3 regions of the Pantoea sp. RCC30.1 genome follow, and region 1 is predicted to be linked to each of the others. Evidence: predicted binding sites of a transcription regulator. Region 1 holds the regulator's gene; each other region holds the start of a gene.
The links. Region 1 encodes LexA, which represses DNA repair genes until DNA is damaged. Its sites were predicted from a motif close to TNCTGTATGTACATACAGNA; they were not measured.

Region 1 (10,603 bases):
ACTGAATAGTTTGTTAGCCCTATTGTGAACCCTGGCTAACGCGTTATTGCTGTGAATTCAAAGGAAACAGTGCCTTAATTCAAAGGATTGGACGTTTTCCAATCAAAAAACCGTTGTAATAGTTCAGACTGCGCCTGGAAATTTCAAATAATGCCAGACTTTTATTAAGTCTTTCTGAACATTACTTCTTAACTCAGTGAGATGCAAAGCAAAATGCCAACCAATTCCGCTTCAGGTCGATTCAGAATGGATCTGATTTGTCGTCAGATTTGAGATTAAAGGCGGCTTAAATTCTAATTATGCTGCTTTATCAGGCAAATAATGCTGTTCTTTCAGACGAAAACCCACCTCAGCACCGCGAAACTATATGTGATAAAATAACATCACTTATCCAGCGGAGAATTTTCATGACTAACATGACGTCGCAGCAAATTTTGATTCAGGCCGAAAAAATGTGCCTGCAGCGCGGTGTGCGTCTGACTTCACAGCGTGCTGAAGTGTTGCGCCTGATGGCTGAACAGCCCGGCTCAATCAGCGCCTACGATCTGCTGGATCAGCTTCGCGTCAGCGAACCGCAGGCTAAACCACCTACCGTCTATCGTGCGCTGGATTTCCTGCTTGAGCAGGGTTTCATTCATCGGGTGGAATCCAACAACAGCTACGTCATGTGTCACCACTTTGAAGCACCAGCTCATACGTCGGTGATGCTGGTCTGTGACCGCTGTGCCGCCGTTACAGAAAAGCAGGCGCAGGGGGTGGAGAAGATTATCGCGACGCTGGCGGGTGAGGCGCAGTTTGCATTACGCCATAGCGTGATTGAAGCACATGGTTTATGTGAAAGTTGTGCCGCCGTTGAAGCCTGTACGCATCATGAAAGCTGCGAACATGATCATCAGGATGAAGGTAAAAAGCGGGGAAAACGCGGGTAATCTGCACATCCTTGTGCGTTTCCATCCCTGTACCCTCCGGTGCGGGCACACCGAAGCGGTTTCAGCTGATTAACGGGATACCCTGATTACCAGCGGTGATCTTTGTTCTTGCCTTCCCAGTCCGTCACTTCGCGCTCTGCTTCATCTTTCGCATAGCCGTAACGTTCCTGGATTTTACCGACCAGCTGATCGCGTTTACCTTCGATAACCTGCATGTCATCGTCGGTCAGCTTGCCCCATTTCTCTTTCATTTTGCCTTTGAACTGCTTCCAGTTGCCGCTCGCTTCGTCTTTATTCATGGCAGACCTCCAATCCTCGGGTTTAATGATTATCTTGCTGCTTAACAAAATAACGATATAAATCGCTAGTTAACTGCGATGCTTAAAGTTAAATATAGCAGACAGTTTAATAACTGTAGAATAATACGGAATAATCTGTATCAACCCCGAGTCAACCCTGCAGGATCAGGCATCAAACCAGCTGTTCTGACGCCAGTGCTTACGCCAGATGAGCCACAGTGACAGGCCGCGCAGCGCCAGGAAAACCGTCACCGCCAGCCACAGGCCGTGGTTGCCCAGCACCGGTACACTGAGCAGCGTCAGAAAGTAGCCTGCCGCCGCCACGACCATGCTGTTACGCATCTCGCGTCCGCGCGTCGCTCCGATGAACATCCCATCCAGCAGATAACACCAGACGCCGATCAGCGGCATGATTATCTGCCAGACCAGATAGCGATCAGCTGTCTGCTGCAGTGACTCAAGAGAGGTCAGCAGGGTGACAATCTGCGGGCCAAAAATGGCATAAACCAGCGAGAAGAACAGCGCTACCACCACCGCCTGCCGACAGGCGGAGTGCCAGACGTGCTGCAATTTACTGCCATCTTTTGCGCCATGCGCTTCGCCGGCAAAAGCTTCAACCGCGTAGGCAAAACCATCCAGCGCGTAGGCAGTAAAGGTAATGAACATCAGTAATACCGCGTTAACTGCTACCACATCCGGACCCAGCCGTGCGCCCAGCACGGTCAGCGAGGCGAAACAGAGCTGCAGCATCAGGGAGCGCAGCATGATGTCCCGGTTCAGTCGCAGCAGCCGGCCGCTGTCACCGCGCCAGCTCTGCTTCAGCAGGTTTAGCGTAATACCGCGCAGCTTTAACACCCGCCAGACCATGATGCCGCCGACGCCCAGCGTGATGTACTCCGCCAGCGCCGTGGCGGTTGCTGCCCCCGCGACACCCCAGTGCAGCCCCATCACCAGCCAGAGATCGAGCACGATGTTAACCAGATTGCCTACCACCAGCAGGATCACCGGCGCGCGTGCATACTGCACACCCAGCAGCCAGCCCAGAATCACCAGGTTGGCCAGGGTGGCAGGCGCACTGAGCCAGCGAATCTGAATAAACAGCGCCGCCTGTTCCAGAACATCAGGATTGCCGCCAACCAGATGGGTCGCCAGCTGAATAATCGGATAACGTAAAGCGATGAACAGGATACCTGCCAGCAGCGCAATAATCAGCGGCTGCGTCAGCGCACGTGCAAGAGCGGTTTTATCGCCCGCACCAAACGCCTGTGCCGTCAGGCCAGTGGTACTCATTCGAAGGAAAAGCAGCAGCATAAAGAGGAAGCTGGTCACTGTGGTCCCGACCGCAACCCCGCCAAGATAGACAGGGCTGTCGAGATGACCAATAACTGCAGTATCGACCACTCCCAGTAAGGGAACGGTGATATTTGAAAGGATCATCGGCAGCGCAAGCCGCCAGAGATTTTTATCCGTTGCCGTGATAAAGCGCATTCGCCGTTCCGTGCTCAGTGTCGCTGCAGTAAAGCAGGCGACAAAATTAGGGCAGACAGAATAGCATCAGAAAAGGCGAATGCACGTAGCCCTCACAATCAGAGCCACTCGCCGTTACGGACCACGCCAACCGCCAGACCTTCAATAGTCAGCGACTGAGCACGGGTATCGACAACAATCGGGTCGAAATCGCTGTTTTCGGGCAGCAGATGCACGATAGCACCCTGCTTTTTCCAGCGTTTAACGGTGACTTCATCATCAATGCGGGCAACGACAACCTGGCCATTGCGCACATCCTGGGTTTTATGGACCGCGAGCAGGTCGCCGTCCATAATCCCGATATCTTTCATCGACATTCCACTGACGCGCAGAAGGAAGTCAGCAGACGGCTTAAACAGGCCCGGATCCACTTTGTAATGGGTTTCGATATGTTCCTGCGCCATGATCGGCTCACCGGCAGCAACCCGGCCAATCAACGGCAGCCCTTCAGAGGCTTCTTCTTCCATTAACAGACGAATGCCACGCGATGCACCGGAAACGATCTCGATGACGCCTTTGCGCGCCAGCGCTTTCAGATGCTCTTCTGCCGCATTCGGCGAGCGGAAGCCCAGCTGCGCGGCAATCTCTGCACGCGTAGGCGGCATGCCCGTTGAAGAAATATGGTCGCGAATCAGGTCATAGACCTGCTGCTGTCTGCTGGTTAATGCTTTCATCCCGCCCCCTGGTTGTTTATACAGTCGCTGTGAGTATATACAGGTATTGGCGAAATGGAAACCGATTGTCAGGGAAAACGCGCCCTCAGGCGCGTTATGGAAGGCTTATCGCAAATGTGTCCAGAGGAGCGCGATCCACACAAACAGGGCCAGTAAGATGCTGATCAGTACCGCCGCAGAGCCCATGTCCTTTGCCCGGCCCGCCAGCGGATGATGCTCCTGGCCGATGCGGTCAACCACCGCTTCAATGGCGCTATTGAGGATTTCGACAATGACCACCAGCACCACCGCCCCAATCATAAGGATGCGGGAGATCACATCGACATCCAGCCAGCACGCGATAATAATAGCGACCAGCGCAGCCAGTGCTTCCTGGCGAAACGCCGCTTCATGTTGCCAGGCGGCTCGCAGTCCCTGCCATGAGTAACCTGCGGCTTTTACAATTCTGATAAGTCCGGTGGCATTATTTGCCATGATGTGGGAACCCTTTCATCGGATTGACGTCAATGTCTGGGCTGCGTGCAATTGGCACCACCACAGATATTCGCTGCGCTTTCTGCTATGCTTGCGGCGCTTTGCTAACAAGAGGCTTCATGTTGTCTATGTCAGGTTGGCGTAAACTCTATTACAAATTGCTTAATTTACCACTCTCCTTTTTGGTAAAAAGTAAGGCCATTCCGGCCGATCCTGTGTCTGAACATGGTCTGGATCCGACCCGACCTATTATGTATGTTTTGCCTTACGATTCGAAGGCTGACTTACTGACTTTACGTGCACAGTGTCTGCGGCATCATCTGCCCGACCCGCTCTCTCCACTGGAGATTGATGGTTCACTGCTGCCGCGCCACGTGTTTATTCACAATGGCCCGCGCGTATTCCCCTATTTTGTGCCCAGTGTGGAATCGGTGAAAATCTTTCACGATTACCTCGACCTGCATCGCAATAATCCTAAGCTCGATATTCAGATGCTGCCGGTCACCGTGATGTTTGGCCGCGCGCCAGGACGTGAAGTCCAGGGCGAAGCTACGCCACACCTGCGGGTGCTGAACGGGGTGCAGAAGTTCTTTGCGGTTATCTGGCACGGGCGCGACAGTTTTGTCCGTTTCTCGCCTACCGTTTCGCTTCGCCGCATGGCAACCGAACACGGTACGGATCAGTCGATCGCCCAGAAGCTGGCTCGCGTGGCGCGCATCCATTTTGCCCGTCAGCGCCTGGCGGCAATCGGTCCGCGTTTACCGGCGCGTCAGGATCTGTTTAATCGTCTGCTGCAATCCAAAGCCATTGAAAAAGCCGTCGAAGATGAAGCGCGCAGCAAAAAAATCTCCCATGAGAAAGCGCAGCAGAATGCCGTCGAGATGATGGAGGAAATTGCCGCTAACTTCTCTTATGAAGCGATTCGCGTCACCGACCGTGTGATGGGCTGGCTCTGGAGTCGTCTCTATCAGGGCATCAACGTTAATGGCGGTGAAAAAGTTCGCCAGCTGGCGCAGGATGGCCACGAAATTGTCTATGTGCCGTGCCATCGCAGCCACATGGATTATCTGCTGCTCTCCTATGTGCTCTATCACCAGGGGCTGGTGCCACCGCACATCGCTGCGGGTATCAATCTCAACTTCTGGCCAGCCGGCCCGATTTTCCGTCGTCTGGGCGCTTTCTTTATTCGTCGTACCTTTAAGGGCAACAAGCTCTACGCCACGGTGTTCCGCGAATATCTCGGCGAGCTGTTCACCCGGGGTTATTCGGTTGAGTACTTTGTCGAAGGAGGCCGTTCACGTACCGGTCGCCTGCTTGACCCTAAAACCGGCACCTTAGCCATGACGCTGCAGGCAATGCTGCGCGGCGGCAATCGTCCAATCACGCTGGTGCCGATCTATATCGGCTATGAGCATGTGATGGAAGTGGGTACTTACGCCAAAGAACTACGCGGCGCGGCGAAAGAGAAAGAGGGCTTCATGCAGATGGTGCGCGGCTTACGCAAGCTGCGCAACCTCGGTCAGGGTTACGTTAACTTTGGCGAACCGCTGCCGCTGGTTAACTATCTCAACAAGCGGGTTCCGGAGTGGCGCGATGCGATCGATCCGATTGAGCCGCAGCGTCCGAGCTGGTTAACGCCGACCGTCAATGATATCGCGGCCAGCCTGATGGTGCGTATTAATGAAGCGGGCGCGGCCAATGCCATGAACCTCTGTGTGACGGCGCTGCTGGCGTCACGTCAGCGCTCACTAACCCGTGAACAGCTGATAGAACAGCTGGAGTGCTATACCCAGCTGCTGCGCAATGTGCCCTACTCGCCAAACGCGACCGTACCCGATCTCACCGCGGAAGCGCTGCTGGATCACGCCCTGGGTATGAATAAGTTTGAGAGTGAAAAGGACAGCATTGGCGACATCATCATTCTGCCGCGCGAGCAGGCGGTGCTGATGACCTACTATCGCAACAACATTCATCACATGCTGGTTATGCCGTCGCTGATTGCCGCCATTGTTCAGCAGCATCAGACGCTGAGCGAAGCAGAACTGCTACGTCAGGTAAGCCTGATTTATCCGATGCTGAAGAGTGAACTGTTCCTGCGCTGGCAGACCGATGAACTGCCACAACTGCTCACTGATGTGAGTCAGGAGCTGGCGCGTCAGGGCCTGATTACATTCGAAGCGGGTGAGTTGCGCTTTACCGCAGCACGCTATCGCACGCTGCAACTGCTGGCTGCCGGTGTGCGCGAAACGCTACAGCGTTATGCCATTACCTTCTCCATTCTCAGCGCCAAGCCGACGATTAACCGTGGCACGCTGGAGAAAGAGAGCCGGACGCTGGCACAGCGTCTGTCGGTACTGCACGGGATCAATGCGCCGGAGTTCTTCGACAAAGCAGTCTTTACCTCGCTGGTACTGACGCTGCGCGATGAGGGGTATATCAGCGACAGCGGTGATGCCGATGTCGCGCAGACTCTGGCGACCTGGCATATCCTGGCTGACCTGGTCACCAGTGATGTCCGCATGACGATTGAAACTGCGGTAGCGCACGACTGACACCCGCTTACAGTAAAAAGGCGACCTCATGAGGTCGCCTTTTTTATAGGTCAGGTCTGGTCTGGTTCGATTCGCAGTGAGACGGTGCCTGCTCAGGGGACACGGTCAGAACAGCTGACTGAACGGCGGCGTATTCATCAGTACGCCCAGGAACAGCACCATTCCGACATAGTTGTTATTCAGGAAAGCCTGAAAGCAGGGCTGGCGTTCACGCCCGGCGATCAGCTTCTGCTGATAAACAAACAGGGCAGCCGCCAGTAGCAGCGTCCAGTAGAAGGCACCATTCAGATGCAGCATCATGCCCACCAGCGCCATCAGCAGCAGGGTCGCCAGTTGCAGCAGACCAATGATCAACTTGTCGAAGCGACCAAATAAAATCGCGGTCGATTTCACGCCAATCTTCAGATCATCATCCCGGTCCACCATCGCATACTGCGTGTCATAAGCGACCGTCCAGCAGATGTTAGCGATAAATACCAGCCAGCAGACCAGAGGTAAGGACTCACTAACTGCGGACCAGGCCATAGGAATCGCCCAGCCAAACGCGGCCCCCAGCACCACCTGCGGCAGATGGGTATAGCGCTTCATAAAGGGATAGACCCAGGCCAGCGCCAGCCCCACGACGGAGAGCATAATCGTCATCAGGTTCATGGTCAGCACCAGCGCAAAAGCCACCAGCGCCAGAATCACGAACAGCAGCTTAGCCTCTTTTGCACTGACCACGCCGCTGGCCAGTGGGCGGTGCTTCGTGCGCTCTACATGACCATCGACTTTGCGATCGGCGTAGTCGTTGATCACACAACCGGCCGCACGCATGACAATCACTCCGGCCACAAATACCGCCAGCACCGGCAGCGGCGGAATCGACATATCCGCCAGCCATAATGCCCAGAGCGTTGGCCACATCAGCAGCAGCGTACCGATGGGTTTGTCGATACGCATCAGGCGAGCATAGGCCCGCCACTTATTCATACTTAAGCTATTTTGCACCACAGGATCCTCAGACCAGATCGCGATAAAGCGGCGATGCCGGTAAAAACAGTTCAGTCAGCAGCAGCGGTTTGCCGGAGAGACGCAGGCGCGAACGCCGACCCCACAATCCCTCTACCTGGCCCGGATCAATAAAATCGCGGGTCAGCGTCGACGAGGAGAAGAGATAGCGACCCAAAGGACGGGTGCCCAGCTGTTGCAGCATCGCCTCTGGCCCATTGAGAGTGCTTTCCGGCACCAGCGTGCGGCCAGCCAGCCAGGGCTGATCGTCGCCGAAAAGTAGCACTTCACGCAGCCAGAAGCGTTCATCGTCTGGCAATAGCGCCCTTTCCTCATCCAATTCGCTGGCGTCGATAAAGCCTTCACGCAGCGGCTGAACCGTGACCCGCTGGCAATGCTGTTCAAAACGGCGCGTCATTGAATCCTCCTCCATCAGCCAGCCAAGCAATGGTGGCGCAAGGGTGGCGTGCGACGGAGAAAGCCAGTTGAGCGAACGTAATAAGCTGAGTGCGTCTTGCGACATAGCACCACTCCCGATAATTTTCAGGTCGCTAGTTTAGCGCAGAGAAGCGATGCGAACACCTGCCGTCGTGTCAGACGGCAGGAGGATTACTCGCGTTTCAGCCGGTTGCTGTTTGCCAGCCACAGGGTGATCACCAGAATCAGAATCGCCGCAGAGTAGCAGAGCGTATCGAAGGGATTTTTATGGTCGACGATGATCAGGCGGATAATGGCCGTGATCCCGATATAGACAAAATAGCGCAGCGGGAAGTGATAGCCCGACTGAAAGTACTTAACAATCAGGGCGATAAATTCGAAGTAGAGGAAATAGATGACGATTCCATCAATCAGCAGATAGGAGGAAGCCTGCTCGCCGGTGTTAAACAGCACGTTTGCCAGATGGATAGTTTCTTTGCCTAAAAAGACGATCAGGATGATCGCCAGACTCAGCAGACCCAGATTCAGCACCCATTGCAGTACCGTTGCAAGGTGGCGGGCCAAAGGATTTTTATCACTCATGTTGCGCCTTTAAAAGGAGTTATTAGCGCGCGGTATCATGCGCGAGTGTGACGCAAATCACAATAACTCCTCAGGCCTCCACATCAACACAGAGCGCATCGTAGCGCCAGTATTCACAGTCGCAGTCAATTACCTCTTTTTGCTGGTTGCGGTTGATGCGGGTAATCAGCAAGCCGGGGCTGCCCGGTGCCACATTCAGCGTGGGTGCAGCAACCTCCGGCAGCGGACCAGGAAGAATCGTGAAGCGCGCGCCGCCGTATCGAATACCGTAGCGCTGGTCATAGAGATCGGTCAGGGAACGGGTCAGATCTTCATTGAGCAGCCCAGGGAAAAAACGCGGATTAAGGTAGTGTTCAACATAGAGCACCGCGCGCCCATCGATGCGCCGCAGGCGGCGGATGCAGTAAACCGCCGAACCGGGAGCCAGCCGCAGCGCCGTCGCTACGCTGTCGTGCGCTGCGACCTGCTCTGCGGCGATGACTTCGGTGGTCGCCTGCCGTCCCTGCTCCATCGCCATAGCATGAAAGTGGCTGTGATGCAGCGGGTTGTAGATCAGGCGAGGCGGCGCGATAAACCAGCCACGACGCAGTTCCCGGTAGATCATCCCCTGCGCCTCCAGGTTGCCCAGCGCTTCCCGCAGGGTAATCCGCGTGGTACTGAACGCCTCGCTTAAGGCACGCTCCGACGGCAGTCGCCCGCCGCTGAATTCACCCGCCTGAATGCGCGTCAGCAGTGCGCTGGCAATCGCATCCGCCGTTTTGAGTGCTATCGACTCCACAACAGTAGCCTCATTTTGGTGCGACTCCGCACTCTGACTGATCAGGTAAACGCGCCAGTGACGGGCAAACGGGTCACGTCTCTTGTCGCCCATCCCCCGCACCGCACCGCCTTGTCATAAATCGTTCATATACAGGGGCTACATTGGCTCGGTTCTTGCTGGACTAGACCAGCCAGGCTCATCAACTTACACCCGGAGCAACTGAGATGAAAGCGTTTATCGCCTCTGTAGTAGCCAGTGCTGTAGTCCTCACCCTGCCCGTTGCGCAGGCCGCCGATAACGATCTCGCCGCGCTGGAAAAAGCCGCGCGCAGTGAAGGTCAGGTCAACAGCGTCGGGATGCCGGACAGCTGGGCCAACTGGAAAGATACCTGGAACGACATCAGCACCAAATATGGCCTTAAGCACAGCGATACCGATATGTCATCGGCGCAGGAGCTGGCGAAATTCGATGCAGAGAAAGACAACGCCAGCGCTGACATCGGTGACGTGGGCGCCGCCTTTGGCCCGATCGCCGTTGCTAAAGGTGTCACCCAGCCCTACAAACCGACGCACTGGGATCAGATTCCAGCCTGGGCAAAAGACAAAGACGGTCACTGGGCGCTGGCTTATACCGGCACCATCGCCTTTCTGATCGACAAGCAGCAGGTTAAAGATATCCCCCACAGCTGGGCCGATCTGAAGAAAGGTAAGTATGTGGTTACTATCGGTGACGTCGGCGTGGCTGCTCAGGCGGCTAACGGCGTGCTGGCTGCAAACTACGCTTTAGGCGGTGATGAGAAGAACCTGAAACCCGCGCTGGCGTTCTTTGCCGATCTGGCAAAACAGGGGCGTCTTGGCGTGACCGATCCGGTGATTGCTAACATCGAAAAAGGCGAAGTGCAGATGGCGGTGGTATGGGACTTTAACGCCCTTAACTACCGTGACCAGATCGACAAAAACCGCTACGAAGTGGTGATCCCATCTGACGGTTCAGTGACCTCCGGTTACACCACCCTCATCAACAAATATGCCAGACACCCTAACGCCGCAAAACTGACGCGCGAATATATCTTCTCAGACCAGGGACAGATCAATCTGGCGAAGGGCTATGCCCGCCCGATTCGTGCCGAGCATCTGACGCTGCCAGCGGACGTTCAGGCTCGCCTGCTGCCGCAGTCAGAATATAAAAATGCCCGTCCGGTTAAGGATCAGGCTGCATGGGATAAATCGTCGAAAATGCTGCCGCGCCTGTGGCAGGAAAACGTCATCATTAACATGCAGCAGTAATTCGCGGCAGGGAGAACGGAATGAAAACCATCCTGGTAGTGCTGGACGGCCTGAGCAATCAGGTCGCACAACATGCAATGGGTTACCTGCAT
Region 2 (10,603 bases), on a different contig from region 1:
CATTAAACACGGGTGAAGGCGAAGCAGAAAGCGTGCAGACGCTGGATATGATGCCGCCGGACTTCAGCGGTACGCGCTGGGCAGCGGATATTCACCTGACGCCGGATGGCCGTTTCCTCTACGCCTGCGATCGCACCAGCAGCACCCTGGCGGTCTTCAGCGTGAGCGAACTGGGTGACGAGCTGACCCTGGAAGGGTTCCAGCCGACGGAAACGCAGCCGCGCGGATTCAATATCGATCACAGCGGGCGCTATCTGGTGGCGGCGGGACAGAAATCGCATCACATCGAAGTCTATGCGATTAGCGAACCAAAAGGGCTGTTACAGCCACTGGGACGTTATGCGGTTGGTCAGGGCCCAATGTGGGTGGTGATTCACCCGTTGCAGGCGTAAGGCACCATGAAAAACGCCTCTCCTGAGCGGGAGAGGCGTACTGCATTACTGATAATTCACGGTCAGCGAGGCGCTCGCCAGTGCATGGAAATGCACATTAAAGCCGACCATTGCGCCACTGGCGCCTTCATCCACCTCAATCGTCTCCACATCCAGCGCCTGCACGGTGAAAATGTAGCGATGGGTTTCGCCCTGAGGCGGTGCCGCGCCACCATAGCCCGCCTGACCGAAATCGGTACGAGTCTGGATTGCGCCGGCTGGCAGTGACGCTTTGCCGGATCCGGCACCCTGCGGCAGTGACGTGGTGCTGGCCGGAATATTCGCTACCACCCAGTGCCACCAGCCGGAACCGGTCGGAGCATCAGGATCGTAGCAGGTCACCACGAAACTTTTGGTCCCATCAGGCGCCGCTTCCCAAGCAAGATGGGGAGAGATATTCTCGCCCTGATAACCCATGCCGTTGAAAACATGCTTTTCAGGCATCTTCTCGCCGTCATTAAAATCCTGACTAAAAACGCGCATCACATCTCCTCAATTGTCGATGAATAGCCTTTCATCATAACGAAAAGCGCCACCAGTGCCAGCGATCAGCCCGCTTCAGGCGGCAAAATGTTGCGAATGTTCCAGCGCGGCGTCAATTGCCTGCACCAGCTGACTCAGCGCCTGTGACGTGATGATGTAAGGCGGCATCAGGTAGATCAGCCGGCCAAAAGGCCGGATCCAGACACCCTGTTCAACAAAGAACTGCTGCAGCGCCGCCATGTTGACTGCCTGATGAGTTTCGACCACGCCAATCGCCCCCAGCACGCGCACATCGGCCACCTGTGGGGAACTGCGCAGCGGCAGCAACTCAGCCCGCAGCTGTTGTTCGATTGCGGCCACCTGATGCTGCCAGTGACCTTCCGTCAGCATGGTCAGGCTTTCTGCCGCGACCGCGCAGGCCAGTGGATTGCCCATGAAGGTCGGGCCATGCATGAAACAGCCCGCCGCGCTGCGGCTGATGGTATCGGCGACGTCGCGGGTGGTCAGGGTTGCCGCCAGCGTCATCATGCCGCCCGTCAGCGCTTTGCCGACGCAGAGTATATCCGGGATAATACCCGCGTGTTCACAGGCAAAGAGTCTGCCGGTACGGCCAAAGCCGGTGGCGATCTCATCCGCAATCAGCAGCACGCCATAGCGGTCGCAGGCTTCCCGCACCTGTTGCAGATAGCGCGGATGATAGAAGCGCATCCCGCCCGCACCCTGCACAATCGGCTCCAGAATCACCGCCGCCAGCTGACGGTGATGTTTTTCGATCAGCCGGGCGAAATCATCGAAATCGCGCTCGTCCCATTCATCATCAAAGCCGCAGGCCGGAGCCGCTGCAAAATGATGCTCGGGCAGATAGCCGCGCCACAAGCTGTGCATCGAGTTATCGGGATCGCACACCGACATTGCCGCAAAGGTATCGCCGTGATAGCCGCGCTTCAGTGTCAGGAACTGCTGGCGAGTTTCACCACGTCCCAGCCAGTACTGCAGCGCCATTTTCATCGACACTTCCACCGCCACCGAGCCGGAATCGGCCAGGAAGACGCATTCCAGCGCCTCGGGCGTCATCGCCACCAGCTGACGGCAGAGCGCCACCGCCGCTGGATGGGTAATCCCGCCAAACATTACGTGCGACATCTGCGTCACCTGCTCCGTCATCGCCCGGTTCAGGCGCGGATGGTTATAGCCGTGGATTGCCGCCCACCACGATGACATCCCGTCCACCAGCTCACGACCATCGGCCATCTGCAGCTGAAAACCCTGCGCGGCAACCACCGGGTAACAGGGCAGCGGATCCTGCATCGAGGTATAGGGATGCCAGATATGCTGGCGGTCAAAACGGGCATCATCTGAGGAAAAAACAGGGGTAGTCATCGGAGTTGTAAACCAAAATAAAAAAATATAGTTTACAAGTATACCCCTGCTTTTCGTCGGGATGACACCCTTTTCTGGAGTAAGTAATGGCTCAACGCTGGACAATTGCACAGGCGCAAGCGCTGTTTGATCAACCTTTTCTCGAACTGATGTTTCAGGCGCAGCAGGTGCATCGTCAGCACTTCGACCCGCGCCAGGTGCAGGTCAGTACCCTGCTGTCGATTAAAACCGGTGCCTGTCCGGAAGATTGCAAATATTGCCCGCAGAGCGCGCGCTACAAGACCGGCCTGGAGTCGGAGCGTCTGATGGAAGTGGAGGAGGTGCTGATCTCAGCGCGTCAGGCCAAAGCCGCCGGTTCAACCCGTTTCTGCATGGGCGCCGCCTGGAAAAACCCGCACGAGCGCGATATGCCATACCTGGAAAAGATGGTCGAAGGCGTGAAGGCGATGGGAATGGAAACCTGCATGACGCTGGGCACCCTCAGCGATCAACAGGCGCAGAGACTGGCGGGCGCAGGCCTTGATTATTACAACCATAACCTCGACACCTCACCGGAATTCTACGGCTCCATCATCACCACCCGCAGCTATCAGGAACGTCTGGATACGCTGGGCAAAGTGCGTCACGCCGGGATAAAGGTCTGTTCGGGCGGCATCGTTGGCCTGGGCGAAACGGTGAACGATCGCGCCGGTCTGCTGGTACAGTTAGCCAACCTGCCGACGCCGCCGGAGAGCGTGCCGATCAACATGCTGGTGAAGGTCAAAGGTACGCCGCTGGCGGATAACGATGACGTCGAACCGTTCGATTTTATCCGCACCATTGCTGTGGCGCGCATCATGATGCCGACCTCGCATGTGCGTCTTTCAGCGGGTCGCGAGCAGATGAGTGAGCAGACCCAGGCCATGTGCTTTATGGCCGGGGCGAACTCGATTTTCTACGGCTGCAAACTGCTGACCACGCCGAATCCGGAAGAGGATAAAGACCGCGTGCTGTTCCGCAAACTGGGGCTGAACCCGGAGCATACCCACACCCAACACGGCGATCAGCAGCAGGAAGAACAACTCAGCGAGCAGCTGTTCCATGCCGACACTGAACAGTTCTACAACGCGGCGCTGTAATGAGCTGGCAGCAACGACTTCAGCAGGGGCTGGCGCAGCGCCGTGCGGTCGATGGCTGGCGGCAGCGTCGGGTCATCGATCAGCAATCCACCCGTACGCTGCAGAGCGGCGGCCGCAGCTATCTCCACTTCTCCAGCAATGATTATCTCGGCTTAACCCGGCATCCGGCGGTGATTGCGGGCTGGCAACAGGGCGCGGCGCTGGCGGGGGCGGGGGCGGGCGCTTCAGGGCATGTCACCGGTTATCACCATCAGCACGCCGATCTTGAAGCGCAGCTGGCCGACTGGCTCGGCTACGACCGTGCGCTGCTCTTTATTTCCGGCTTTGCGGCTAATCAGGCGGTGATTCATTTGCTGGGCGAGAAAAACGATCGCATCCTGGCCGACAAACTTAGCCATGCCTCACTGCTCGACGCCGCCAGCCACAGCCCGGCGCAGCTGCGCCGTTTCAGTCACAACGACCCGGAGAACCTGGCGCTCAGGCTCGCTTCACCCTGCGAGGGAGAGACACTGGTCGTAACTGAAGGTATTTTCAGCATGGATGGCGACAGCGCGCCGCTGGCTGCGCTGGCGCACCAGACGCAGCAGGCGCACGGCTGGCTACTGGTGGATGATGCGCATGGCATCGGTGTAGTGGGTGAGCAGGGGCGCGGCAGCAGCTGGCAGCAGGGCGTTAAACCGGAACTGTTGGTAGTCACCTTTGGCAAAGCCTTTGGCGTCAGCGGTGCCGCGCTGTTGTGCGATGCAGACACCGCCGACTATTTTCTGCAGTTCAGCCGGCATCTGATCTACTCAACCGCCATGCCCGCTGCGCAGGCTGTCGCGCTGCAGGCGGCGCTACAGGTGATCCAGCAGGGCGATGCGCTGCGCCAGCAGCTGCAGCACAACATTCAGCATTTCCGGTGCGGCGCGGCCTCGCTGCCGTGGCAGCTGATGAACTCCACCAGTGCGATTCAGCCGCTGTTGGTGGGCGAAAATAGTGATGCGATGGCGCTCTCAACCCGGCTGGCTGAGTCGGGCTGCTGGGTCAGCGCGATCCGGCCACCGACCGTACCGCCGGGAACGGCGCGGCTACGTATTACCCTGACGGCGGCACATCGCTCTGAGGACATTGACGTGTTACTGGAGGCGCTGCATGACGCTGCGGGTTGATAAACAGGCGGTTGCACGCGCCTTTGGCCGGGCGGCCAGCTATTACGATGCCCATGCTGCACTGCAACGGCGTAGCGGCGATGCGCTACTGGCACGCGCACCGGCTCACAGCGGGCTGCAGCTGCTGGATGCAGGTTGCGGCACCGGCTGGTACAGCAGGCTGTGGCGTGAACGCGGCAAACAGGTGACGGCACTCGATCTCTCTCCGCAGATGCTGCAACAGGCGCGGGATAACGACACGGCGCAGCACTATCTGGCGGGCGACATCGACGCGCTACCGCTGGCGGATAACACCATCGACCTGGTGTGGAGCAACCTGGCGGTGCAGTGGAGTGAGGATCTACCCGGCGCGCTGCGCCAGTTCCGGCGAGTGCTGCGGCCCGATGGCACGCTGCTGTTTTCCACGCTGGGCGACGGTTCGCTGCAGGAAGTTCATGAGGCCTGGTCCCATCTGGATGCGTTGCCTCACGCCAATCGCTTTCTCAGCGAATCGCAGATTGCAGCGGCCTGCCACGCAGAGCAACTGCGCTGCAGCTCAGAGAGGGTAACCCTGCATTTTCCCGATGCGCTCAGCGCTATGCGATCCCTGAAGGGGATTGGTGCGACCCATCTGCATCAGGGCCGCGACGGGCAGAGTTTAACCCGGCAACGGCTTAACCAGTTAGAGGCGCACTGGCCGCGCGATCGGCACGGCTATCGCCTGAGTTACCATTTAATTTATGGAGTCACTCTTTCATGAAACGGTTTTTTATTACCGGCACCGACACCGAAGTCGGTAAAACTGTCGCCAGCGGCGCACTGTTGCAGGCAGCCGCCGCGGCGGGCTATCGCTGTGCGGGCTACAAGCCGGTTGCTTCAGGCTGTGAGAGGACGCCAGAGGGGGTTCGCAACAGCGATGCGCTGGCGTTGCAGCGTTTCAGCAGCGTGCCGCTAACCTATCAGCAGGTGAATCCGCTGGCGTTTATGGAACCGACCTCGCCGCACATTGTCAGCGCTGAAGAGGGCAGGCCGATTACGCATCTGGCACTTTCGGCGGGCCTGGCGGCGCTGGAACCGCTGGCGGACTGGATTCTGGTCGAGGGCGCGGGCGGCTGGTACACCCCGCTGTCAGAGACACACACCTATGCGGACTGGGTGGTCAGCGAAAAGCTGCCCGTGATTCTGGTGGTGGGGATAAAGCTCGGCTGCATCAACCACGCGATGCTCACCGCCGATGCGGTGCGGGCATGCGGCCTGCCGCTGGTGGGCTGGATCGCCAACACCGTCGAACCGCCGGGCAAACGCTATCAGGCGTATCTCACCAGTCTGAAAAACCGACTGCCTGCGCCCTGTCTGGGCACGATTCCGTACCTCACCGATGCGGCGCAGCAGGCGTTCTGTGGGCAATACCTGACTCTCCCCCAGTAAGATTCAGGCCACTGTCAGCCATTTATCGACGGTGTGGTCATCCAGCTGCTCCATGCTGCCCTGCGCCACATTGCGACCGCGATGCAGCAGCAGGAAATAGTCCGCCACGCGACGGATCAGCGACAGGCGCTGCTCCAGCAGCAGGATGGTCAGGCCGTAGTCGAGGTTAAGACGGCGGATCAGGTTGCCCATCTCCTCTTCCAGCCACGGCGACATCCCATCGGTCGGTTCATCCAGAATCAGCAGTTTGGGCTGCAGCACCAGCGCGCGCGCCAGGGCCAGCTGTTGCTGCTGATCGATCGGCAGAGCGCCGCTGCGCTGCTGGCGCAGTGAGTAGAGCGCCGGGAACAGATCGAACACCATTTCGGGAATGGCGCGATGGCGATCGCGCTGGCTGGCACCCGCCAGCAGCGCAATCAGCAGGTTATCTTCCACGCTCATCTGGGTGAAAATATGGCGGCCCTGCGGCACATAGCCAATTCCCATCTGCGCCCGCTGTTCCGCCGGTTGCAGCAGCAGATCTTCCGGCGGCGAGCCATCCTCTTTCCAGGAGATCGAGCCGCTGTTAATCGGCAGTCTGCCCATGATGCAGTTTACCAGCGTGGTTTTACCCATGCCAGGACGGCCCAGAACGCCGGTGCAGGTACCAGGCGACAGATCCAGGTCCACATCCCACAGAATATGGTTTTGACCATAAAATTGATTTACCGAACGTAGACTCAGCATCTGACACTCTCCTTCCCGATCATTAGCCTGATTGCATCCGCTCTCTGTCGTCTGGCAAACAAGTCATCAGCAATGGCAGCCTCGCCATTGCAGCACAGTGCGCGTAAAGCGCGGTGACGCCAGTAAGTCCTGCAATTCCCAGGCCAGATCTAAAAACGGTCCTGATTCCTGCCGGAATGCGTGGTTTCAGGGATGAAAGGTGAGAAAAACTTATCAATTCCCTGCGGTGGTCACGCCGCTGCACTTTTGCAGTGCCTCAGGGCGCTGTTTCTGGTGCAGACGTGCTGTGAAGAGGCAGGATGTCTGAATAAGAATCGTAGTCTGAGCCGCAGAATTTGCATACTGAGCCAGGCGACAGATTAAAAATGCAGAATAATCCGTCAGCCGCCGCTGCGAAATATAACGCAAAAAAAATTATTTTCATGGTGAGGGAGAGGCAGGGAAAAATTATACACAGCTGATGGCGGCGGGGCTGCCATCACTTATCCACCATTCCTGTGGATAACCTTGTGCATTAGGTAATGAAAACCAGTTGGAAGCGAGGAAATACGCGGCCTGGTAACATAATGACGAGAATCTGGCCTTACAGGCTTAAATCAATAAAATCAGTTGCTTATCAAAAAACAAGCCTGCGATTTATCTGTCAGGTAACCGAACTGTAATTTTGTGACGCTCTATTGACAAATGTTAAATCAGATCCCGGTCTGGGGATAACATTGCGCAACGGTCTTTGCGCTATCGCGGTCACATCGCCGGTGTGGAACGTATCACCATGCTGGCGATAAGAGTGCATTAATACTGTTTTTATATCCAGTATTATTTTCTGGCAAAATCACCACAGCAGAGTAAAATAAGTGCCTGCCCGCCGACTTCTCCAGCAGGAACTGCATTCATGACCAAAGCTTTTAAACTGAATTCCGCCTTTAAACCATCGGGCGACCAGCCTGAGGCGATTCGTCGCCTGGAAGAGGGGCTGGAGGATGGACTGGCCCATCAGACCTTATTAGGCGTAACCGGCTCCGGTAAAACCTTTACCGTCGCCAACGTCATTGCCGACCTCAACCGCCCGACGATGGTGCTGGCTCCGAACAAGACGCTGGCCGCCCAGCTCTATGGCGAGATGAAAGAGTTTTTCCCGGATAACGCCGTCGAGTTTTTCGTCTCTTACTACGACTACTATCAGCCTGAAGCCTACGTGCCGAGCTCCGACACCTTTATCGAAAAGGATGCGTCGGTGAACGAACACATCGAACAGATGCGTCTGTCGGCCACCAAGGCGTTGCTGGAGCGACGCGACGTTATCGTGGTGGCGTCGGTTTCAGCGATCTATGGCCTGGGCGATCCCGATCTCTATTTGAAAATGATGCTGCACCTGACCCGCGGCATGATTATCGATCAGCGCAGTATTCTGCGCCGCCTGTCAGAGCTGCAGTACGCCCGCAACGACCAGGCGTTCCAGCGTGGCACTTTCCGCGTGCGTGGCGAAGTGATCGATATCTTCCCGGCGGAGTCAGACGATATTGCGCTGCGCGTCGAGCTGTTTGACCAGGAGGTTGAACGTCTGTCGCTGTTTGACCCGCTGACCGGCCAGATCGATTCGGTGGTGCCGCGCTTTACCATCTACCCCAAGACGCACTACGTGACGCCGCGTGAGCGCATTCTGCAGGCGATGGAAGATATTAAAGTAGAGCTGGCGGACCGTCGCCGGGTGCTGCTGGAGAACAATAAGCTGCTGGAAGAGCAGCGAATTACTCAGCGTACCCAGTTTGACCTGGAGATGATGAGTGAGCTGGGCTACTGCTCCGGCATCGAGAACTACTCGCGCTACCTCTCCGCACGCGGACCGGGCGAAGCGCCGCCGACGCTGTTTGATTATCTGCCCGCTGATGGCCTGCTGGTGGTGGATGAATCGCACGTCACCATTCCGCAGATTGGCGGCATGTATAAAGGCGACCGGGCACGTAAAGAGACGCTGGTGGAGTATGGCTTCCGCCTGCCGTCGGCGCTGGACAACCGTCCGATGAAGTTTGAAGAGTTCGAGGCGCTGGCACCACAGACCATCTATGTTTCGGCGACGCCGGGCAAATATGAGCTGGAGAAATCGGGCGACGAAGTGGTCGATCAGGTGGTGCGTCCTACCGGCCTGCTTGATCCGATTATCGAAGTGCGTCCGGTCGGTACTCAGGTAGACGATCTGCTGTCGGAAATCCGTAAGCGCGTTGAGATCAATGAGCGTGTGCTGGTGACGGTGTTGACCAAACGCATGGCGGAAGATCTCACCGAGTATCTCTCTGAACACGGCGAGAAGGTGCGTTATCTGCACTCCGACATTGACACCGTAGAGCGTATGGAGATTATCCGCGACTTACGTCTGGGTGAGTTTGATGTGCTGGTGGGCATCAACCTCCTGCGTGAGGGGCTGGATATGCCGGAAGTGTCGCTGGTGGCGATTCTGGATGCGGACAAAGAGGGCTTCCTGCGTTCTGAACGATCGCTGATTCAGACCATCGGTCGTGCGGCGCGTAACATCAATGGTAAGGCGATTCTCTATGGCGATAAAATCACGCCGTCGATGGCGCGCGCCATTGAAGAGACCGAGCGTCGCCGCGAGAAACAGCAACTGCACAACGAACAGAACGGCATTGTGCCGCAGGGCCTGAATAAGAAGATCACCGATATTCTGGAACTGGGCAAAAACGTGGTGAAAACCCGCGGCAAAGCGAAACCGGCACGTCCTGGCGAAGCTCAGGCGCTGGCCGATTTCCAGCTGTTAACGCCGCAGGCGTTGCAGAAGAAAATCCACGAGCTGGAAGGGCAGATGCAGCAGCACGCGCAGAACCTGGAGTTCGAACAGGCGGCCAATGTGCGCGATCAGCTGCATGAGCTGCGTACGCTGTTTATTGCGGCCTCGTAGCGCCATCAAAGCCCTGAATGGCGTGTTCCAGCGCCACCCGTAACAGCTGGCGGTCGTGACGATATTTGATGTCGGCGGCCTCCAGCGGTTCACGGATAATCAGACGATTTTCAATTCCTTCTGTTGCCACTGACGGGCCGACCACCACGGCATCAATCACCCGCTTGCCGATGTAACGCTCCATCATCTGAAGCTTGTCAGCCACCGAGAGACGGGCGGCGGCGGGACTCAGCTCGCGGCCCAGATTGCCGATAAACACCATAGTGGCTGGCGTGCGACGCAGTGCCTGCGCCATCTCTTCCATCAGCAGAATCGGCATCAGGCTGGTGTAAAAACTGCCCGGCCCAATCAGGATCAGATCCGCTTCGCCAATCGCCTGCAGCGCTTCCCGCGTGGGCTGCACGTTGGGATGCAGCATCAGCTCCTGCGGGGGCTCTTTCATCTCGTCAATTGCGGTTTCGCCGTAAACCATATTACCTTCGGCATCCATCGCCACCAGATCCACCGGCTGTTCTGACATCGGAATTAAAAAGGCATCTACTTTTAGCAGGTTACGGATGATGTTGATCGCTTCCAGCGGACGGACGCTGAGATGGTCCAGCGCCCGCAGCATCAGATTACCGAGGTTGTGTCCGGCCAGTTCGCCGTTACCGGCAAAACGGTACTCGAACATCGCTGAGGCGACGCTGGGTTCTGCAATCAGCTGGTTAAGGCAGTTACGCATGTCGCCCCAGGCGATGCCGCCTTCTGAGCGGCGTATACGGCCGGTTGATCCGCCGTTGTCGGTAGTGGTGACAATACCGGTGAGACGCGAGCCCAGCGGGGAAAGGGCAGACATAACGCGGCCTAAACCGTGTCCGCCTCCCAGTGCCACAACGCGATCAAGATCGGCCAGTGTGCGATTCATACTTCTCCTTAATAACCGTTCGCGTGGCGTGGCTCTAAACGCTAAGCCCGCGCGGATGACTTACGTCAAAATCTGGATCGCATTTT
Region 3 (10,603 bases), on a different contig from region 1:
CAGACGAAGTCGCCCACCTGCAGATCGCACTGCTGCGCCACCATATGCACCAGCAGCGCATAGCTGGCGATGTTAAACGGCAGGCCCAGGAAGATGTCGCACGAGCGCTGATAAAGCTGGCAGGAGAGCTTGCCGTCCGCCACGTAGAACTGGAAGAACGCGTGGCATGGCGCCAGCGCCATCTCGCTGAGCTCACCGACGTTCCACGCAGAAACGATAATCCGGCGTGAGTCAGGATCGCGCTTCAGCTGCTCAATCACCTGGCTTAACTGGTCAATCTCCTGACCGCTGGCCGTTCCCCAGCTGCGCCACTGTTTGCCATACACCGGACCGAGATCGCCATTCTCATCTGCCCACTCATCCCAGATTGAGACGTTGTTTTCCCTGAGATACCCGATGTTGGTTTCACCCTTCAGGAACCACAGCAGCTCATGAATAATGGAGCGGATATGACATTTTTTGGTGGTGACCAGCGGAAAACCATCCTGCAGATTGAAACGCATCTGGTGGCCAAAAATTGAAAGCGTACCGGTGCCGGTACGGTCAGCTTTTGGTGTGCCTTCGTGCAGCACATGTTGCATTAAATCCAGATACTGTTTCATTTTTCCTCGCGAAATTGTGGCTGCGGGCGACGACGATACGCCCAGATCATCATAATAATACCGGCAACAATCATCGGCACAGAGAGGATCTGTCCCATACTGATTCCGCCTTCAAACAGGCCAAGCTGAGCATCCGGCTGGCGGAAGAACTCAACGATAATACGGAAGGCACCATAGCCAATCAGGAACAGGCCAGAGACGCTGCCCATCGGACGTGGCTTACGGATAAACAGGTTCAGGATGATAAACAGCACCACGCCTTCCAGCGCCAGTTCATACAGCTGGGAAGGATGACGCGGCAGCACACCATAGGTGTTGAGCAGTTCCTGGTATTGCGGATTGGTGGCGGCCAGCGCGACATCTTCGCTGCGGGAGCCAGGAAACAGCATGGCGTAGCGAAAGCCCGGATCGACACGGCCCCAGAGCTCGCCGTTAATAAAGTTACCGAGACGACCAGCACCCAGACCAAACGGGATCAGCGGAGCAATGAAATCAGCTACCTGGAAGAAACGACGCTTAGTACGGCGGGCAAAGACCAGCATCACCACAATGACCCCGATCAGGCCACCGTGGAACGACATACCACCATCCCAGACTTTAAACAGGTAGAGGGGATTTTCCAGAAACAGCGGTAAGTTGTAGAACAGGACATAGCCGATACGTCCGCCCAGGAAGACCCCCAGGAAACCGGCGTAAAGCAGGTTCTCAACTTCCTCTTTTTTCCAGCCGCTGCCAGGCTGATTGGCACGACGTACAGCCAGCCACATGGCGAAAACAAAGCCCACCAGATACATCAGACCGTACCAGTGAAGCGAAACCGGTCCGATCGAGAAGATCACCGGATCGAACTGCGGAAATGCAATATAGCCGTTATTCATCATTCACCGTCTATTTTTCAACCCTGAAAAGGGGCGTTGTCAGGCACATAAATTAAGGCTGCGCATAATAGCACAGCCGGTTTTCTGAATTGTCTTGCAAATGTAAACGCGGATAACGCGTAAAGCCTGCCCGGCGTGGTACTAACGGCCGCCGCGAATCAAACCGCCTAATCCGCGCCGCTCCATAAAAGCAGAGACCAGATGGCGAACTTCCGTGGCGGTGTCGGCATTCATACCCTGCTCGCTGAGCTTCTGCGCTTCTTCGTGATCCAGATGGCGCAGCAGGTATTTAACGCGCGGGACGTTTTTACCGTTCATGCTGAGATGGTGATACCCCAGGCCGACCAGCAGTGCGACACACATCGGATCGCCTGCCATTTCACCACACAGGCACAATTCCAGATTGGCCAGGCGGGCTTCCTGTGCAATCGCATTCAGCGCGCGCAGCATCGCCGGATGCAGCGAGTCATAAAGGTTTGCAACACGGGTGTTATTGCGGTCCACCGCCAGCAGATACTGCGTCAGGTCGTTGGTGCCGACTGAGACAAAATCGACTCGTGACGCCAGATGCGGGATCATAAACAGCATCGACGGCACTTCGATCATGATCCCGATACGCGGTCTGGGAATCGCGAAGCCCAGCATCTCTTCCACTTCGCGTCCGGCGCGATCGATCAGCTCTTTTGCATCGTCGATCTCGTCGATATGACTGATCATCGGCAGCAGAATACTGAGGTTGCCGGAGGCGGCGTTGGCACGCAGCATCGCGCGTACCTGCACCAGGAAGATTTCCGGCTGATCCAGCGTCAGGCGAATGCCGCGCCAGCCCAGGCAGGGATTCTCTTCACTGATCGGCATGTAAGGCAGCTGTTTATCGGCACCCACATCCAGCGTTCGCAGCGTCACCGGCTTGTTGCGAAACAGCTGCAACATGCCCTGATACTGGGCCACCTGCTCCTCTTCCGACGGGAAGCCATTCTGCAGCATAAACGGGATTTCGGTGCGGTAGAGACCGATGCCATCCACCCAGTCGCCCACCGTCTGCTCATGTTCCGGGCTTAAGCCAGCATTCAGCATCACCTGCACGCGTTCGCCACTTTTCAGCTCACCCGGCTGATCGACCACGCCTTCCGCCATTTTGCTCAGCGCATTCTCTTCGCTGATCAGCCGCTGATACTCCTGCACCAGCACCGGCTCAGGATCGATCAGCAGCTCACCGCGATAACCGTCGACAATCAGCAGGCGTTTGTTGAGCTGATGAGGCTGGATGTCAGCGCCCATGACTGTCGGGATCCCCATCGCGCGGGTCAGGATCGCCGCATGGGAGTTGGCTGCACCGTCACGCACCACAACACCCGCCAGCCGCTCCTGCGGCAGCTCAGCTAAGGTCGTGGCGGTCAGCTCATCGGCCACCAGCACAAAACGTTCCGGCCAGGCATTGGTGCCGACCAGGGTGTCATCGAGGTGGAACAGCAGACGCTGGCCCAGTACCCGCAGATCGCCTGCACGTTCTCGCAGGTAGTTGTCAGTCAGGCTCGCGAACTGTTCAGCAAACTTCTCGATCACCTGTTTTACCGCCCATTCGGCGACCGAGCCGCGCTCGATCTCATCGAACAGATCTTTCTTCAGACGGGCATCGGTTAACAGGTGAGAGTAGAGATCGAAAATGGCCGCGCTCTCTTTCTGTGCGCTGGCGCTGAAACGTTTGCTGAAACGGCGAAATTCATTGGTTGCTTCGCTCATGGCGAGCGACAGACGCTCACGTTCACGCTGAACATCCAGCGTTGAGGCGGCCGATACCTGATCGAGCAGAGGCTGCGTCTCATCGACCCAGCCCGGCGCCACCGCTACGCCAGGTGCTGCTGCAATCGCGCGCACCCGCGTCTGGCGGAATTGACCAAACAGCTGACCCATCTGAGATTGCGACAGCAGTGCCGCCATCTGTGTAGCCAGCGTGACCAGGAATGACTCTTCGCTTTCATCAAACTGACGGTGTTCACGCTGCTGCACGACCAGTACGCCAAGGAGCTGGCGACGGCTGATCACAGGCACGCCGAGGAAGGAGCGATAGCGCTCCTCTTTTACTGCGGGGATATATTTAAAGCTGGGGTGGCTCTGGGCGTCGGCAAGGTTGATCGGTTCGGCCAGACGGCCCACTAAACCAACGATACCCTCGTCAAAAGCCAGCGTTACGGTACGACCACGCGGTTTTTTGAGTCCGCGCGTCGCCATCAGGTAATAGCAGCGACGGTCCTGGTCAGCGAGGTAAACGGAACAGACTTCCGTATCCATCGCCAGACAGATCTCATTGACCAGGATGTCGAGTGCTTCATTGAGACGCGGCGCACTCGCCACTTTTTCTACAATTTCGCGCAACTGAGTGAGCATAAAGGGCGTGGCCTATCCTCTCTTACGTCGATGGGCAGGATTATTTCGCTGCCCCGCACTCTCCTGCATAGACATCACCACGCCAGCGAATTCCTTCATCACCCGACGATAAACGTCGCGCTTAAAGGAGACAACCTGACGCACCGGATACCAGAAACTGACCCAGCGCCAGCCATCGAACTCCGGCGTGCTGCTGTGCTGCACATTGATATCCGCGTCATTACACATTAACTGCAGAAGAAACCACTTTTGTTTCTGGCCGATACATACCGGCTTTGTGTCCCAACGCACCAAACGTTTTGGCAACTTGTAACGCAACCAGTTGCGGGTAGAGGCAAGTATTCGAACATCTTTCCGGTGTAAGCCGACCTCTTCGAACAGTTCGCGATACATCGCCTGTTCTGCGGTTTCACCGGGATTGATGCCTCCCTGAGGAAATTGCCAGGAGTGCTGTCCAAAGCGCCTGGCCCATAACACTTGTCCCTGCCGGTTACAGATTACGATACCAACATTCGGGCGGTAGCCATCATCATCGATCACCGGACTACCTCAAAGCAAAATTTGAATGAGCTGATTGTTTCACACTCCTTACAGGCGGTAAACCACTGGATTCATGGGGGGTTAAGCCACCAGCACAGGGATAACTCACAGAAAAGGGCAAAGTTATAAACAAAGGCCGCGAAAAAGATCGATCTTATTCACGTTTTCTGTGGATAGCTTTGTGCAGAACGCGGGAGTTAAGTGAATAACCTTTTCTGAGCTCGCCTGCGGAGTGAAAAGAGTTAACAACTCATCACTATGATTTTTAATGAAATTAAATCGATCCCGCCAGCCATAAAAGTTTCATAAAACGCGAATATTTTCGCGCAAACTGACAATTGATTAAAATATAAGCATACCGCTTTTTATCCACAGTTAATCGCTCAGAGTTAGGCCAGAGAGGCGAAATTATGCTCAGATCGGGAAAAGTCAAGGCTGTAAATGGAACCAGTACCGCACAGAAACGGGGGTTATCCCATTTTTCTGTGGATAACCGGACTGGAGATCCTGTTCATTGTTGCGGGTAAGCTGGGATAACCCTGACTGCCCGCTGGTGTTGAGCGGGAGATCCGCTAAAAAAAGCATGATCTATCATGTTATTATCGATCCCTGACGTGGTTTATTTTAGCGAAAAGATATACCCGGTTGTCACTGTACAAATTTTAACCATTGCGAGTCATCAACATGAGTTACCTGCCAGGACCACCTGAAGATGAGGCCAGCCTGCTGGCACGTGCGCAGGATTTAGCCGGATTAACACTGGAAACGCTGGCCGCTCGCGCCGGTCTGGCCATGCCTGCGGATCTCAAACGCGATAAAGGCTGGGTCGGCATGCTGCTGGAGTGGCATCTTGGTGCCAGCGCGGGCAGCAAAGCGGAACAGGACTTTGCCCATCTGGGTATCGAGCTGAAAACCATCCCGATCGATACTCAGGGAAAGCCGCTGGAAACTACCTTTGTCTGCGTCGCACCGCTGACCGGCAACAGCGGCGTCACCTGGCTCACCAGCCATGTGCGTCACAAGCTGGCGCGGGTGTTGTGGATCCCGGTTGAAGGCGAGCGTGAGATTCCGCTGCGGGAACGTCGTGTCGGCGCGCCGCTGTTATGGAGCCCGGATGCGGAAGAAGATGAGATGCTGCGTCAGGACTGGGAAGAGTTGATGGATATGATTGTGCTGGGTCGCGTTGAGCAGATTACTGCACGACATGGTGCCTGGCTGCAGATCCGCCCCAAAGCCGCCAACAGTAAGGCGCTCACAGAGGGGATCGGCGATCAGGGCCAGCCCATCATGACGCTGCCGCGCGGGTTCTACCTCAAGAAGAGCTTCACCGGGCCACTGCTGGCGCGGCATTTTCTCCTCTGAATCGCGCCACTCGCGCTGAGATGTCGCAATTATGTGGGAGATCGGTGAATTGAATGCGTATAATCGCCGTTTACTTTTCGTTTAGGATTGAATGTCGGTATGTTTGAGTGGATTTCCGATCCCAACGCCTGGCTGGCGCTGGGCACCCTGACCATCCTTGAGGTGGTGCTGGGTATTGATAACATCATTTTCCTGTCGCTGGTGGTCGCTAAACTGCCAAAGAACCAGCAAGCCAGCGCACGTCGCATTGGTCTGATGGGCGCGATGCTGATGCGTCTTGGCCTGCTGGCCTCTATCGCGTGGGTTGCCCGTCTGACTAACCCGCTGTTTACGCTGATGGATCATGCGTTTTCGGCGCGCGATCTGATTCTGCTGTTTGGTGGACTGTTCCTGCTGTGGAAATCGAGCATGGAGATCCATGAAACGATCGAAGGCAGCGAAGGCGAGCACAACACCCGCGTCCATTCGTTCCTCGGCGCGATTGTGCAGATCATGATGCTCGACATTATTTTCAGCCTCGACTCGGTGATCACGGCCATCGGCCTCTCCGATCATCTGTTCATTATGATGGCAGCCGTCGTAATTGCGGTGCTGATGATGATGTTCGCCGCCCGCGCCATTGGTGAGTTTGTTGAACGTCATCCGTCGGTGAAAATGCTGGCGCTCTCTTTCCTGATTCTGGTCGGTTTTACCCTCATCCTGGAGAGTTTTGCGGTCCATGTACCAAAAGGTTACATTTATTTCGCGATGTTCTTCTCGATGGCAGTTGAGTGTCTTAACCTGATGCGCAGTAAGAAAAAGCACGCCTGATAAAGTCAAGGGCGAGCCTGCTCGCCCGGTTACTTTCAGATTTCTACGATTAACCCTGCCGGCAAAACCATTTATTACTACACTGTTTGCACTTGACCATTTGTGAGGATAAGGCGTGATGAAAGGGTTGGCAGGAGTAGCACTGGTGATGGTAACCGCCGCATTCTTAAGTGGATGCAGTTCTGATTATGTTATGGCGACCAAAGATGGCCGGATGATTATGACCGAAGGCAAGCCGAGCATTGATAAAGAGACCGGCCTGGTGGAGTACACTGACCAGACGGGTCATATGGTGCAGATTAATAGCGATGAGGTCTCAACGATCATTGAACGTTAATTGCCCGATTTAATCCCCTGCCACCGATTCCCCGCTGGCAGGTGATTTCCCCGACTTTTCCCCCTTCCTTCCCCGCCATTGCTCGCGCTATAGTCCCTGAGAACACAACATTCCATTCCATAAAGAAAAGGAAGCTGGCAATGCACTATCATCGTATTCCTCACAGCACGCTGGAAGTGAGTCAGCTGGGATTGGGCACCATGACGTTTGGCGAACAGAACAGCGAAGCCGACGCGCATGCTCAACTGGATTTAGCACTCCGTTCCGGCATCAACTTTATTGATACTGCCGAGATGTATCCGGTGCCTCCGCGCCCGGAAACCCAGGGGCTGACCGAACAATATATTGGCAGCTGGCTCAAACAGCGCGGCAGCCGCGACAAAATCATTCTGGCCAGTAAAGTCGCCGGGCCTTCGCGCGGCAATGATGCTTCGATTCGCCCGGATATGGCGCTGGACCGAAAAAACATCCGCGCGGCACTTGATGCCAGCCTGAAACGCCTGAACACCGACTACCTTGACCTCTACCAGCTACACTGGCCGCAGCGTCAGACCAACTATTTTGGCAAGCTGGGCTATCAGTACAGCGAGACCACCGCTCAGGTGACGCTGCTGGAGACGCTGGAAGCGCTGGCCGAACAGGTGCGCGCCGGTAAGATCCGCTACATCGGGGTGTCGAACGAAACTGCGTGGGGTGTGATGCGTTATCTGCAGCTCGCTGAGAAGCATGAACTGCCGCGCATCGTCAGCATCCAGAATCCCTACAGCCTGCTGAACCGCAGCTTTGAAGTGGGTCTGGCCGAAATCAGCCAACATGAAGGCGTAGAGCTGCTGGCATATTCCAGCCTGGCATTTGGTACGCTGAGCGGCAAATATCTGAATGGCGCGCAGCCTGCGGGTGCACGCAACACGCTGTTCAGCCGCTTTACCCGCTACAGCGGCGAGCAGTCACAAAAGGCGATCGCTGAATATGTGGCGTTAGCTCAACAGCATCAGATCGACCCGTCACAGATGGCCCTGGCCTATGTGCGTCAGCAGCCGTTTGTGGCCAGCACGCTGCTGGGTGCCACCACGCTTGAACAGCTGCAGATCAATATCGACAGCTTCAATCTGACCTTAAATGCAGAGATCCTGGAAGGCATTGAGGCGATCCACCGTCGTTATACCTATCCGGCACCCTAAGCGTTCTGTTGCCAGCTGCCGCGATGGCGGCTGGCCTCTCTTACAGGTCGCGATAATAGAGTTTTACCGGCTTAGCGGGATACTCCAGCGCTTCGCCATGTGGCAGCCAGCCATAACGTTCATAGTAGCCCCCAAACGTTGACCATAACCACAACCGTGGATAGCCACGCGCCTGTGCATAAGCAATAACATGCTGCAGCAGCGCCTCACTGACACCTTTGCCGCGAACCGACTCATCAACATAGAGCGCCGCCAGCCAGGGGAAAAGATCCTGACGGCTGATCAGGTCACAGCGCCAGAATCCCACCGTGCCGACTGCCCTGCCCGCCTCAACGGCAACGAAAGTCACCGGGAAATCAGCACCGGTCAGGCTGCTGTTCACCACACTGGCAAAGAACGCCCGGCTGGTGACTTCACCAAATGCGCGCCACTGCCAGTCGATGAGCTGATCGGCAAAATGGGGGGCATCGCTGAGCGATACAATCTCAGTCACATCAGTTTCCCCTGAAAGATCGGGACTGAATCAAACAGGTAGCCATCAAAGTCAGGCGCATCGGCGTCGGAAAGCTCCAGCAGCGTATTCTTGACGTTCTCAAGGTGCTGCCAGGTAGATTGCCAGGCCCCCATCACATCACGCCGACGCAGAGCAGCCAGGATAGTCTGGTGATCGCCGAGCCACTTCAGGCGATAGGCGCGGGTTTCAAACTGCGGGCGCAGCTGCTGCCAGAGCGGGCTGCTGTCATGGTGTCGCCAGATACTGGTGACGGTATCGAGCAGCATCTGATTCTGACTGGCACCCGCCAGCAGCAGATGAAACAACTTGTCGTTGTCCTGACTGCTGTCGTTGGCGGCGATGGCACGCTGCTCCTGTTCCAGCGTACGGCGCAGATTTTCGATGTCCGCTTTGGTCGCCATTTTTGCGGCAAAGGCTGCAATATTGCTCTCCAGCAACTGACGTGCCTGTAGCATTTCAAACGGGCCAACGTCGCTGCGGAAGAAGGCCTCTTCTTCATCATCACTGGCGGAAGGAATACGCATCACATAGACGCCGGAGCTCTGGCGGATATCCACCGTACCTTCCAGCTCCAGCATCAATAATGCCTCGCGCACGATGGTCCGGCTGACGCCCCAGGTTTCAGCCAGCTGACGTTCAGGCGGCAGGCGCGATCCCACCGGATAGTGCCCGTCACAGATCTGCTGACGCAGGTGCTGACCAATTTCCTGATACTGCTTTTTTTCTTGCGGCGCTTCGGCTTTGTCCACACTGTCACCCTTTGCAATCAATGCGCTAACGGCATTGCCGCGGTTCCCTGCGCGACAATGCCCGCGAACCGGAGAGGCTGGCTCGCAAACTGGGGCTCAGTGTATCAAAGCCAGCGCCTGATCGAGTACCTTTGCACCATTCAGCGTGCCGTAAGCAACCGTATCGATAACCGCGATGGGCAACTGATAGCTGTCGGTGAGTTTTCTGTTCTCCTCCAGTTTGAAGCGCACCTGTGGCCCGAGCAGCACGACCACCACCTCGTTGCCGTAGTTTTGCAGCTCTTCACGCAGGTTTTGCTCCGGAATGGCGTAGATCTGAAATGCCAGTCCGCGAGCGGCAGCCTCTTTTTCCATGCGCGTCACTACCATTGAGGTCGACATGCCCGCAGCACAGGCCAGAACAATTCGTTTCATGCTCGTTTCCTCGCGTTATTTCGGCTCATCATCAAGCCACAGGGTAAATTGCTGCGTGTCGTGCAGCGTACGGAACCAGTGGGCAGATTTCTTCATACGGCGCTGACGCTGCTTATCTAAGTCGATTTCGATAAGACCATAGCGATTTTTAAAAGCATTCATTGGCGAGACATTGTCGGTAAACGCCCACAGCATGTAGCCCTGACAGTTAATTCCCGCCTGATTGGCGCGTATCGCCTGATGCAGGTGCTCGCTGATAAACGCGATGCGGTAATCGTCCTGAATCTCCCCGTCGGCATTTTTGAACTGCGCTTCGTTCTCAATTCCCATACCGCTTTCAGCCACAAACCACGGGATATTGCCGTACTCATCGCGCATCCGTTGCGCCATATCCCAGATAATTTCAGGCTGAATTTCCCAGCCGCGCGAACGGTTCATCCGTCGCCCCGGCAGTTCAAAGTGTTCGTAATACCAGGCAGGATGAAATGGCGTCTCGGGATGCCAGGCGCGGGACGGCGCCTTCACGCGATGCGGATAGTAGAGATTAAGCCCGACCTCATCGACGGTATTGGCGGCAATAATCGCCAGCTCTTCCGGGGTTGTTTCCCACTTAATCTGATGTTTATCAAGCAGCGCCAGCAGCTCCGCCGGATACTCGCCTTTAATGGCGGGATCGAGAAATACCCGATTGTAGAACAGGTCATAAATATGCGCCGCCTTCTGGTCGTGCGGGGCTGATGATCGCGGATAGGTGACTTCCGGGTTGAGTATGGTACCAATGCGACCGGCGTAGCCTGCCTCGCGAAACAGCTGCACTACCCGGGCGGT

Region 2: uvrB (excinuclease ABC subunit UvrB) is a predicted target of LexA. The motif match lies at 7,493-7,512, and genes of this name have one in related genera.
Region 3: mutH (DNA mismatch repair endonuclease MutH) is a predicted target of LexA. The motif match lies at 4,842-4,861, and genes of this name have one in related genera.

What each region holds. Positions count from the first base shown of each region.
Region 1 covers NZ_JBXUHX010000028.1:17,867-28,469, reverse strand. Annotated here, with positions in the region: gene zur (zinc uptake transcriptional repressor Zur) at 408-929, shown strand; gene AC2LB6_RS19760 (CsbD family protein) at 1,016-1,228, opposite strand; gene dinF (MATE family efflux transporter DinF) at 1,394-2,716, opposite strand; gene lexA (transcriptional repressor LexA) at 2,815-3,429, opposite strand; gene AC2LB6_RS19745 (diacylglycerol kinase) at 3,535-3,903, opposite strand; gene plsB (glycerol-3-phosphate 1-O-acyltransferase PlsB) at 4,032-6,455, shown strand; gene ubiA (4-hydroxybenzoate octaprenyltransferase) at 6,561-7,445, opposite strand; gene ubiC (chorismate lyase) at 7,456-7,968, opposite strand; gene psiE (phosphate-starvation-inducible protein PsiE) at 8,055-8,465, opposite strand; gene AC2LB6_RS19720 (UTRA domain-containing protein) at 8,536-9,243, opposite strand; gene AC2LB6_RS19715 (ABC transporter substrate-binding protein) at 9,450-10,511, shown strand; gene AC2LB6_RS19710 (alkaline phosphatase family protein) at 10,532-10,603, shown strand, end outside.
Region 2 covers NZ_JBXUHX010000015.1:93,232-103,834, forward strand. Annotated here, with positions in the region: gene pgl (6-phosphogluconolactonase) at 1-392, shown strand, start outside; gene AC2LB6_RS14685 (kinase inhibitor) at 438-914, opposite strand; gene bioA (adenosylmethionine--8-amino-7-oxononanoate transaminase) at 990-2,294, opposite strand; gene bioB (biotin synthase BioB) at 2,381-3,412, shown strand; gene bioF (8-amino-7-oxononanoate synthase) at 3,412-4,563, shown strand; gene bioC (malonyl-ACP O-methyltransferase BioC) at 4,547-5,302, shown strand; gene bioD (dethiobiotin synthase) at 5,299-5,970, shown strand; gene AC2LB6_RS14715 (ABC transporter ATP-binding protein) at 5,974-6,696, opposite strand; gene uvrB (excinuclease ABC subunit UvrB) at 7,589-9,610, shown strand; gene AC2LB6_RS14725 (gluconeogenesis factor YvcK family protein) at 9,594-10,517, opposite strand.
Region 3 covers NZ_JBXUHX010000018.1:16,960-27,562, forward strand. Annotated here, with positions in the region: gene thyA (thymidylate synthase) at 1-602, opposite strand, end outside; gene lgt (prolipoprotein diacylglyceryl transferase) at 599-1,480, opposite strand; gene ptsP (phosphoenolpyruvate--protein phosphotransferase) at 1,622-3,868, opposite strand; gene rppH (RNA pyrophosphohydrolase) at 3,881-4,408, opposite strand; gene mutH (DNA mismatch repair endonuclease MutH) at 5,093-5,770, shown strand; gene AC2LB6_RS16160 (TerC family protein) at 5,870-6,580, shown strand; gene AC2LB6_RS16165 (YgdI/YgdR family lipoprotein) at 6,699-6,917, shown strand; gene AC2LB6_RS16170 (NADP(H)-dependent aldo-keto reductase) at 7,058-8,098, shown strand; gene AC2LB6_RS16175 (GNAT family N-acetyltransferase) at 8,139-8,591, opposite strand; gene AC2LB6_RS16180 (FCD domain-containing protein) at 8,588-9,361, opposite strand; gene AC2LB6_RS16185 (PTS sugar transporter subunit IIB) at 9,458-9,775, opposite strand; gene AC2LB6_RS16190 (glycoside hydrolase family 1 protein) at 9,791-10,603, opposite strand, start outside.